Regions from separate parts of the Streptomyces sp. NPDC087845 genome, predicted to be linked through region 3. Evidence: riboswitches for the same ligand, from Rfam matches in the RefSeq annotation. Region 3 holds a riboswitch; each other region holds the start of a gene.
What was found. A riboswitch is a leader RNA that binds a small molecule or an ion and turns the genes downstream of it on or off. The one in region 3 is predicted to bind thiamine pyrophosphate.

Region 1: it holds a riboswitch for thiamine pyrophosphate, as region 3 does, so the genes downstream of both, ACIOMQ_RS38470 (thiamine ABC transporter substrate binding subunit) here and thiC (phosphomethylpyrimidine synthase ThiC) in region 3, are expected to answer to the same signal.
Region 2: it holds a riboswitch for thiamine pyrophosphate, as region 3 does, so the genes downstream of both, thiO (glycine oxidase ThiO) here and thiC (phosphomethylpyrimidine synthase ThiC) in region 3, are expected to answer to the same signal.

The regions. Positions count from the first base shown of each region.
Region 1 covers NZ_JBIUVC010000028.1:23,356-26,621, forward strand. Annotated here, with positions in the region: gene ACIOMQ_RS38460 (phosphatidate cytidylyltransferase) at 1-347, shown strand, start outside; gene rlmN (23S rRNA (adenine(2503)-C(2))-methyltransferase RlmN) at 452-1,558, shown strand; TPP riboswitch at 1,615-1,731, shown strand; gene ACIOMQ_RS38470 (thiamine ABC transporter substrate binding subunit) at 1,736-2,914, shown strand; gene ACIOMQ_RS38475 (ABC transporter permease) at 3,061-3,266, shown strand, end outside.
Region 2 covers NZ_JBIUVC010000007.1:318,211-321,476, forward strand. Annotated here, with positions in the region: gene ACIOMQ_RS20420 (NAD(P)/FAD-dependent oxidoreductase) at 1-1,238, opposite strand, end outside; TPP riboswitch at 1,536-1,649, shown strand; gene thiO (glycine oxidase ThiO) at 1,647-2,828, shown strand; gene thiS (sulfur carrier protein ThiS) at 2,825-3,139, shown strand; gene ACIOMQ_RS20435 (thiazole synthase) at 3,142-3,266, shown strand, end outside.
Region 3 covers NZ_JBIUVC010000002.1:496,842-500,107, forward strand. Annotated here, with positions in the region: gene ACIOMQ_RS07875 (SsgA family sporulation/cell division regulator) at 1-331, shown strand, start outside; gene ACIOMQ_RS07880 (YibE/F family protein) at 412-1,734, opposite strand; TPP riboswitch at 1,805-1,938, shown strand; gene thiC (phosphomethylpyrimidine synthase ThiC) at 1,931-3,266, shown strand, end outside.

The DNA of each region.
Region 1 (3,266 bases), on a different contig from region 3:
TGGGCTGGCGCTTCGGGAAGCACAAGCTCGCGCCGCGCATCAGCCCCGGGAAGACCCGCGAGGGCCTGTTCGGGGCCATCGCCTTCGCGATGGTCGCCGGTGCGCTGTGCATGCAGTTCCTGATCGACGGCGGTTCCTGGTGGCAGGGGCTGCTGCTGGGGCTCGCGGTCGCGGCCAGCGCCACCCTCGGCGACCTGGGCGAGTCGATGATCAAGCGGGATCTCGGCATCAAGGACATGGGCACGCTCCTGCCGGGGCACGGCGGCATCATGGACCGGCTGGACTCGCTGCTGCCGACCGCTCCGGTGGTGTGGCTGCTGCTGGTGCTGTTCGTGGGATCCGGCTGATCCTGAGGGCGGTTCACCGCCCTGACCTGGGCATGTGCGAGTGAGGGTCCGTTGTCCACAGGGCGGCGGGCCCTCACTGCTTTGTCTGCGACACTGGATGAACCATGCCTAAGCCCGGAGAACTCACTTTCGTCGCGCCCCGCGGAGCCAAGAAGCCGCCGCGGCACCTCGCCGACCTCACGCCCGCCGAGCGCAAGGAAGCCGTCGTCGCGATCGGCGAGAAGCCGTTCCGCGCCCAGCAGCTCTCGCAGCACTACTTCGCTCGGTATGCGCACGATCCGGCCGAGTGGACCAACATCCCGGCCGCTTCGCGGGACAGGCTCGCCGAGGCGATGTTCCCCGGCCTGATGTCGGTGGTCCGCCACATCAGCTGCGACGACGACACCACCCGCAAGACGCTGTGGAAGCTGCATGACGGGACGCTCGTCGAATCCGTCCTGATGCGCTACCCGGAGCGGGTGACGATGTGCATCTCGTCGCAGGCGGGTTGCGGGATGAACTGCCCGTTCTGCGCCACGGGGCAGGCCGGTCTCGACCGCAATCTGTCGACCGCCGAGATCGTCCACCAGATCGTGGACGGCATGCGGGCGCTGCGCGACGGGGAGGTCCCGGGAGGCCCGGCACGCCTCTCCAACATCGTCTTCATGGGCATGGGCGAGCCGCTCGCCAACTACAAGCGGGTGGTCGGCGCGATCCGTCGGCTGACCGATCCGGAGCCGGACGGGCTGGGGCTTTCGCAGCGCGGGATCACCGTCTCCACCGTCGGCCTGGTGCCCGCGATGCTCCGCTTCGCCGACGAGGGGTTCAAGTGCCGCCTCGCCGTCTCGCTGCACGCACCGGACGACGAGCTGCGCGACACACTCGTCCCCGTGAACACGCGGTGGAAGGTGCGCGAGGTGCTGGACGCCGCGTGGGAGTACGCGGAGAAGTCCGGCCGCCGGATCTCCATCGAGTACGCGCTGATCCGGGACATCAACGACCAGGCATGGCGTGGTGACCTGCTCGGCCGACTCCTCAAGGGCAAGCGGGTGCATGTCAACCTGATCCCGCTGAACCCGACCCCCGGGTCCAAGTGGACGGCCTCGCGGCCCGAGGACGAGAAGGCTTTCGTCGAGGCGATCGCGGCACACGGGGTGCCGGTGACCGTGCGGGACACCCGAGGCCAGGAGATCGACGGAGCCTGCGGTCAGTTGGCGGCAGCCGAGCGCTGAGGCCGGAACGGCCCGTGTAACCTGGGCCTGAAATCAACTTCATACAAATCAACTTCATATTCCGACAGGGGAGCGCCACAGCGCTGAGAGTGCGGCACCGAGAACAGGTCGGCCGCAGACCCTCTGAACCTCGCCCGGGTCATTCCGGGTAGGAAGTTCGGTCATCAACTCATGCTGTTGCGCCCTGCCCGCTTTTCGCGGGCGGGGCCGCGTCTCTTCCTGGCCAAAACCCAGGAGGAATCCACATTGAGCACCACGCGCAGAACCACGCACCTCGCGGCGACGGCCGTCGCCGCCGCGCTCGGCGTCACGGCACTGGCCGGATGCGGGAGTTCCGATACGTCGGACTCCGGTTCCGGCGGCACGAAGAGCTCCGGCTCGAAGACCGTGACGCTCGTCAGCCATGACTCCTTCAACGTCTCCAAGGATGTGCTGAAGGAGTTCACCGAGCAGACCGGCTACACCGTCAAGGTGCTGAAGAGCGGCGACGCGGGTGTCGCGCTCAACCAGGAGATCCTGACCAAGGGATCACCGCGCGGCGATGTGTTCTTCGGTGTCGACAACACCCTGCTTTCCCGCGCCCTCGACAGCGGTCTCTTCACGCCGTACGAGGCGAAGGGCATCGACCAGGTGGCGGCCGGCACCCGACTCGACGCCGAGCACCGGGTCACCCCGATCGACACCGGTGACATCTGCGTCAACTACGACAAGGAGTACTTCGCCGAGAAGAAGCTCGCGCCGCCGCGGACCTTCGACGACCTGGCGAAGCCCGCGTACAAGAACCTCCTCGTCACCGAGAACGCCGAGACCTCCTCGCCCGGCCTCGGTTTCCTTCTCGGTACCGTCGCCACCTACGGCGAGAAGGGCTACCAGGACTACTGGAAGAAGCTGAAGGACAACGGCGTCAAGGTCGTCGACGGCTGGGAGCAGGCGTACAACGAGGAGTTCTCCGGTTCCGCGGGCGGCAAGAAGGCCAAGGCCGACCGGCCGCTCGTCGTGTCGTACGCCTCCAGCCCACCCGTCGAGGTGCTCTACGCGAAGCCGCAGCCGGCCGAGGCACCGACCGGGGTCGCCACCGGGACCTGCTTCCGCCAGATCGAGTTCGCGGGCCTGCTGAAGGGTGCGAAGAACGAGGCGGGGGGCAAGGCCCTGCTGGACTTCCTGATCAGCAAGAGGTTCCAGGAGGACATGCCGCTCAGCATGTTCGTGAACCCGGTCGACGAGAGCGCGAAACTGCCGGAACTCTTCACGAAGTTCGGCGCGACGGTCGACACGCCGGCGACCGTCGCCCCCGACAAGATCTCCAAGAACCGTGAGCAGTGGGTCCAGTCGTGGTCCTCGCTCGTAGTGAAGTAACGCGGACCCCCGTACGCGGAACGGACGCGGGCGGGAAGGGCGCGCCCGAGGAGGGGCCGCGGGGGGAGAAGCCGCGCGCCCGCTCTGGGCACGCGGACTTCGCGCGCGCGAAGGCGCGGCGCGGGAGTGCGGTGCGGCTCGGCCTGATGGCCGTGCCCGTCGCGTTCTTCGCGCTGTTCTTCGCCTACCCCGTCACCGCGATCGTCGGCCGCGGGCTGAAGGCGGACGGTGTCTGGCAGTTCGGCCGGGTTGCCGAAGTGCTGACCCGGCCGGACATCCGCGACGTCCTCTGGTTCACGACCTGGCAGGCGCTCGCCTCGACCGCGCTGACTCTGCTGATCGCGCTGCCCGG
Region 2 (3,266 bases), on a different contig from region 3:
TCGGCGGCGCGCGCCGGATCGAGGCGGGCGCCCGCCTCGATGAGCCTGCGCCCCTGCGCCAGGTCGCGCGGCCGGCCGACGGCGAGGACCGCGACCAGGACGCCGTCGCGCAGCCAGCACACCGACCAGGTGGGGCCGGTGGGCTCGCCGCGCCACAGCAGGGTGTCGGCGCCGCCGTGGTGGCCCGCGTACTGCACGAACCGGTCGAACTGCTCGGACCAGAAGTACGGCACGGGGTCGTACGTCCGCGGCGCCGGGTCACCGCCGGCCGCGGCGGCGATGATGTTGGCGGCGGCGGTCCGGGGGCCCTGGAGGGCGTTGTCCCAGTGGTGGACGAGAAGGCGTTCGCCGTACCGGGTGGACGGGAACGAGGCGCAGTCGCCGACCGCGTACACATCGGGCTGCGAGGTGCGCAGCGCGCCGTCGGCGGTCACCGATCCGTCGGCGCCGAGCGCGATGCCGGAGCCGGCCAGCCAGCCGGTGGCGGGCCGTGCGCCGATTCCGACGACGACCGCTCCGGCCGGGATCTCGCGGCCGTCCGTGAGGACCACCCGGCCCGGTTCGATGCGGGCGACCCGGGCTCCGGTGAGGAGTTCGGCGCCGATCTCGGCGTACCAGGCGGTCATCGGGGCGGCGACCTCGGCCGGCATCGCGCCCGCGAGGGGCTGCTCGGCGGCCTCGACGACGGTGACCGCGCAGCCCGCGGCGCGGGCCGCGGTGGCGAACTCGGCGCCGATCCAGCCCGCTCCGACGACCACGACGCCGTGCTGCTCGTCGAGGACGGGGCGCAGTCGTGCCGCGTCGTCGAGGGTGCGCAGCAGATGGACGCCGGGAAGGCCCTCGGAGCCGGGCAGGACGACCGGTTCGGCACCGGTCGCGATCACCAGGAAGTCGTAGGGCACGGGACCCGAGGGGGTGTCCAGCTCATGCGCGCCGGGCCGCACACCGGTGACTTCGCGGCCCAGTCGCAGATCGATGTCCAGCGCCTCGAAGTCGATGTCGAACGCGGAGTCCTCGGCCTTGCCGAGCAGTACCGCCTTGGACAGCGGGGGCCGGTCGTAGGGCTGGTGCGGTTCGGCGCCGATCAGGACGACGGGGCCGGTGAAGCCCTGTTCCCGCAGGGCCACCGCCGTCTGTACGCCGGCCATGCCCGCGCCGACGACGACGACGCGACGCCCGGCCGACGGGTCGGGCCGCTCCGCCCCGTCCGGCTGCTCCGACTGCTGCTGCTCGCTCACCCGTACACCATAAGCACCTGACGATTCATCAGGGTAGGGGACCTCTTCCACGGTGCTCGTTCCGCTTCCCTCCTACGGCTCCCACTCCCCTCTCTCCTCCGGCCGGACCCGGCCGTCCGCGAGAGCGGCGACGGTGGAGACGCAGTGGCCGGAGGATGTCGTTCCGCCCTGCTCCGGCTGCACGGAGGGGCGCCTCCCCTGCCTTTGAGGCCATGAGGGAGGAATCCGAGCGAGCGAACGGGCCACGGGCCCTGCTCCCTTACCGGGCCCGGGGAACGAGGTTTAGGGTGGCCGACGTAAAAGACTCGCGGGAGCCCGGACGCACCGGGCTGAGAGGGAGGCTGGGGCGGCCTCCGACCGTACGAACCTGATCCGGGTCATGCCGGCGAAGGGAGGGGCTGGACGCCCATGCGTTCTTCTCGGAACAAAAACGGATCCGACGTCCTGGTCGTCGGGGGCGGGATCATCGGTCTGGTGACCGCCTGGCGGGCCGCGCAGCGCGGACTGCGCACCGCGGTCGCCGATCCCGAACCGGGCGGCGGAGCCGCTCAAGTGGCGGCCGGCATGCTGGCCGCCGTCACCGAACTCCACTACGGCGAACAGATGCTGCTGGGCCTCAATGTCGCCTCGGCCGCGCGCTATCCGGCCTTCGCGGCCGAACTGGAGGCGGCGAGCGGTCAGGAGACCGGCTTCCGCGCCTGCGGCACCCTGGCCGTCGCGCTGGACTCCGACGACCGTGCCCATCTGCGGGAACTGCACGCCCTGCAGCAGCGTTCGGGCCTGGAGTCGGAGTGGCTCGGCGGCCGCGACTGCCGCCGTCTGGAGCCCATGCTCGCGCCCGGTGTCCGCGGCGGTCTGCGGGTCGACGGCGACCACCAGATCGATCCACGCCGGCTGGCCGCCGCACTGCTGACCGCCTGCGAGCGGGCCGGGGTGGTCTTCCACCGCGGCTGGGTGGAGCGCCTGGCGGTCGTACGCGACCGGGCCGCCGGAGCCGTGCTCGCCGGTGGTACGGAGCTGGGCGCCGACCAGGTCGTACTCGCCGCGGGCAGCCTCAGCGGCCGGCTCCCGGGGCTGCCGGACGAGGCCGTGCCGCCGGTCCGGCCGGTGAAGGGGCAGGTGCTGCGGCTGACCGTGCCCGCACCGTACGCGCCCTTCCTCACCCGGACGGTCCGGGCCGTGGTCCGGGGCAGTCATGTCTATCTCGTCCCGCGGGAGAACGGCGAACTGGTCGTCGGCGCCACCAGCGAGGAGATGGGCTGGGACACCACCGTCACCGCGGGCGGCGTCTACGAGCTGCTGCGGGACGCGCACGAGCTGGTGCCCGGCATCACCGAGCTGCCGCTCACCGAGACCCGGGCCGGCCTGCGTCCCGCCTCCCCCGACAACGCCCCGCTGCTCGGCCCCACCACCCTGCCCGGCCTCCACCTGGCCACCGGCCACCATCGCAACGGGGTGCTGCTCACCCCCGTCACCGGAGACGCCATGGCCGCGCTGCTGGCCGACGGCGAACTGCCCGAGGTGGCCCGCCCCTTCACTCCGCACCGTTTCCCGCCCGCCGCCCCCGTACGTCAGGAGCAGCCCGCATGACCGAGCCCGCACCACTCTCCGAGCCCGGCTCCCCCTCTCCTTCTCCCTCCCCTCCCCCTTCCCCCTCCCCTCCCCCTTCCCCCTCCCCTTCCCCCGCCGAATCCGCGCCCCTCTCCGTGTCCGTGAACGGCGAGGTGCGCCTCCTCCCCGCGGGCACCACCCTCGACGTCCTCGTCGCCACCCTGACCGCCGCGCACTCCGGCGTCGCCGCCGCCGTCAACGAGACCGTCGTCCCGCGCGGCCGGTGGTCCACCGCCGCGCTCGGTGACGGTGACCGCGTCGAGGTCCTGACCGCGGTCCAGGGAGGCTGACGATGCCCGACGACCTCTTCACCCTCGGCGACACCTCCTTCGGCTCCCGGCTGATCATGGGGACCGGCGGGGCGCCCAGCCTCGACGTGCTGGAACGCTCGCTGACCGCCTCCGGCACCGAACTGAC
Region 3 (3,266 bases):
GATCCGGATGACCTTCCATCTGCCCGGCGACGCCCCCGTCACCTGGGCATTCGGCCGTGAGCTGCTGCTCGACGGCCTCAACAGTCCAAGTGGCGACGGCGATGTACACATTGGACCCACGGAGCCCGAGGGGCTTTCCGATGTACACATCCGGCTTCAGGTGGGCGAGGACCGCGCCCTCTTCAGGGCCGGTACGGCGCCGCTCGTGGCCTTTCTCGACCGGACGGACAAACTCGTGCCGCTCGGGCAGGAATGCACGCTGGGTGACTTCGAGGGCAACCTGGAGGAGGCCCTGGGCCGGATCCTGGCCGAGGAGCAGAACGCCGGCTGAAGAACACGGCGTCGCAGACCGGCCCGCCGGTCGAACGCGACACCTGCCGAACGGGTGAATCGCTCTCCGTACGGGGGCGTTCAAGGCTTCGTCCTGCGACGGCGGCCTCTCCCGGTCCGTACGGGTGCTGGAGCTCCGGCTTCCGCGCCGAGCCCTGTGCGGTCCGCGGAGACGACCAGCGCGGCGAGCACTGTCGTCACCGGCACCGAGGCGACCAGTCCGATCGAGCCGACCAGCGTCCGCACGATCTCCTCCGCCACCAGTTCGCTGTTGGCCACTGTCCCCACGCTGCTCTGGGCGATCGAGAACAGCAGCAGCAGCGGCAGCGCGGCGCCCGCGTAGGCGAGCACCAGCGTGTTGACGACCGAGGCGATGTGGTCGCGCCCGATCCTGATCGCCGCCCGGTAGAGCCCCCGCGCGCCCATCGTCGGGTTCGCCTGGTGCAGCTCCCAGACCGCCGATGTCTGGGTGACCGTCACGTCGTCGAGTACCCCGAGCGAACCGATGATGACACCGGCCAGCAGCAGGCCGCTCATGTCGATGTGCGGGTACAGGCCGTGGATGAGGCCGGTGCTGTCGTCGGTGTTGCCGGTCAGGCTCGCCCAGCCGATGAAGAGCGATCCGAGCAGTCCGATCAGCAGGAGCGAGATCAGTGTGCCGATCACCGCGACCGAGGTGCGCGCGGTCAGACCGTGGCACATGTAGAGCGCGATCAGCATGATCGCACTGGCCCCGATCACCGCGACGAGCAGGGGATTCGAACCCTGGAGGATGGCCGGGAGGATGAACAGGGTCAGCACGGCGAACGACACGGCGAGCGCGATCAGTGCCATCACTCCACGCATCCTGCCCACCGCGACCACGACCAGGGCGAAGATCCCGGCCAGCAGTGTCATCGGGAACTTCCGGTTCACATCCGTCACCGAGTACTGCAGGTCATGGGGCGCGTCGGGCGCGTAGGCCACGACCACGCCCTGCCCCTCGCGCAACTGACGCGGTGCGTCGGGCTGGACGATCTCGACGAAGGTCCGGCCCTTGTCGTGACCGGTCGTCACCTCGACGGTGGCCTTCTCGCACAGCCCCGGCCCGCTCCCCGACGGCGGGATGGTCTCGCCGCTGGTGGGCATCTGGGCGGCGTTCACTTCCTTGCAGTCCACCTTGTCGACGTTCACCACCTTTCCCTGCTGGGTCTGCCGGTCGAAACCGACACCGGTCCGCTCGTGCGGTGGCGCACCGCCCGGCCAGAGCACCGCCAGGCCGACGACGACCGCGGCGGCGAACGGGATGAGTACGGCCGCGATCACCTTGCGCAGATGCTTGGAGACGGGCGCGGCAGGACCATGACTGTGCGAGTGGCCGTGCTGATGGCCCTGTGGGTCGGGGTCGATATGGGGGGACGTCACCGGCCGATCATCGCAAGAAGGGAAGGGCCCTCTGTTCATCGCGCCGGACGGGGCGCTAGCGTGGAGGAACCTTTGCACACGCGGGAGCTCGGAGCACCGGGCTGAGAGGGCGCTGATATCCGTACGCCTGTACGGGACAGGCTGCGCCGACCGCCGAACCTGTTACCGGGTAATGCCGGCGTAGGGAGTAGGTCTCATGACCACATCGGACGCACGCACGCCTGCCTCGAACCAGAGCGACGAGGCCGGGAAGTCCATCGGCTGGCACAAGGGATACGTCCAGGGTTCACGCCCGGACCTCCGGGTGCCGGTCCGTCAGGTGCACCTCACCAACGGCAAGGACGTGACGCTGTACGACACGTCGGGGCCGTACACCGATCCCACCACGGAGACCGATGTCCGTCGCGGACTCGCACCGCTGCGGGAGAACTGGATCATCGCGCGCGGCGACACCGAGGAGTACCCGGGCCGCCCCGCCCGCCCCGAGGACGACGGGCTCAAGCACACCTCGCCGCGTGGCGGGCTGCGCAACCTCGACGCCGTCTTCCCCGGCCGGCCGCGGCTGCCCCGCCGCAGCCGGGACGGGCAGCCGGTGACCCAGCTCGCGTACGCCCGCCGGGGCGAGATCACCCCGGAGATGGAGTACGTGGCGATCCGGGAGAGCGTCGAGCCCGAGGTGGTGCGCGAGGAGATCGCCGCCGGCCGGGCCGTGCTGCCGGCCAACGTCAACCACCCCGAGATCGAACCGATGATCATCGGGAAGCGGTTCCTGGTGAAGGTCAATGCCAACATCGGCAACTCCGCGGTGACGTCCTCCATCGAGGAGGAGGTGGAGAAGATGACGTGGGCGACGCGGTGGGGCGCCGACACGGTCATGGACCTTTCCACCGGACGCAACATTCACACCACCCGTGAGTGGGTTCTGCGCAACTCCCCCGTGCCGATCGGCACCGTTCCCCTCTACCAGGCCCTCGAAAAGGTCGACGGCCGGGCCGAGGAGCTGACCTGGGAGATCTACAAGGACACCGTCATCGAGCAGGCCGAGCAGGGCGTCGACTACATGACGGTCCACGCCGGCGTGCGCCTGCCGTACGTCCCGCTGACCGCTCGACGCAAGACCGGCATCGTCTCCCGCGGCGGCTCGATCATGGCCGCGTGGTGCCTGGCGCACCACAAGGAGTCGTTCCTGTACGAGCACTTCGAGGAGCTCTGCGAGATCCTCGCCGGCTACGACGTGACGTACTCGCTGGGCGACGGTCTGCGCCCCGGCTCGATCGCCGACGCCAACGACGAGGCGCAGTTCGCCGAACTGCGCACGCTCGGCGAACTGAACACGATCGCCAAGCGGTTCGGCGTCCAGACCATGATCGAGGGGCCGGGCCATGTCCCGATGCACAAGATCAAGGAGAACATCGACCTCCAGCAGGAGATCTGCGAGGAGGCGCCGTTCTACACGCTCGGCCCGCTGACCACCGATGTCGCGCCGGCGTACGACCACATCACCTCGGGCATCGGCGCGGCGATGATCGCCT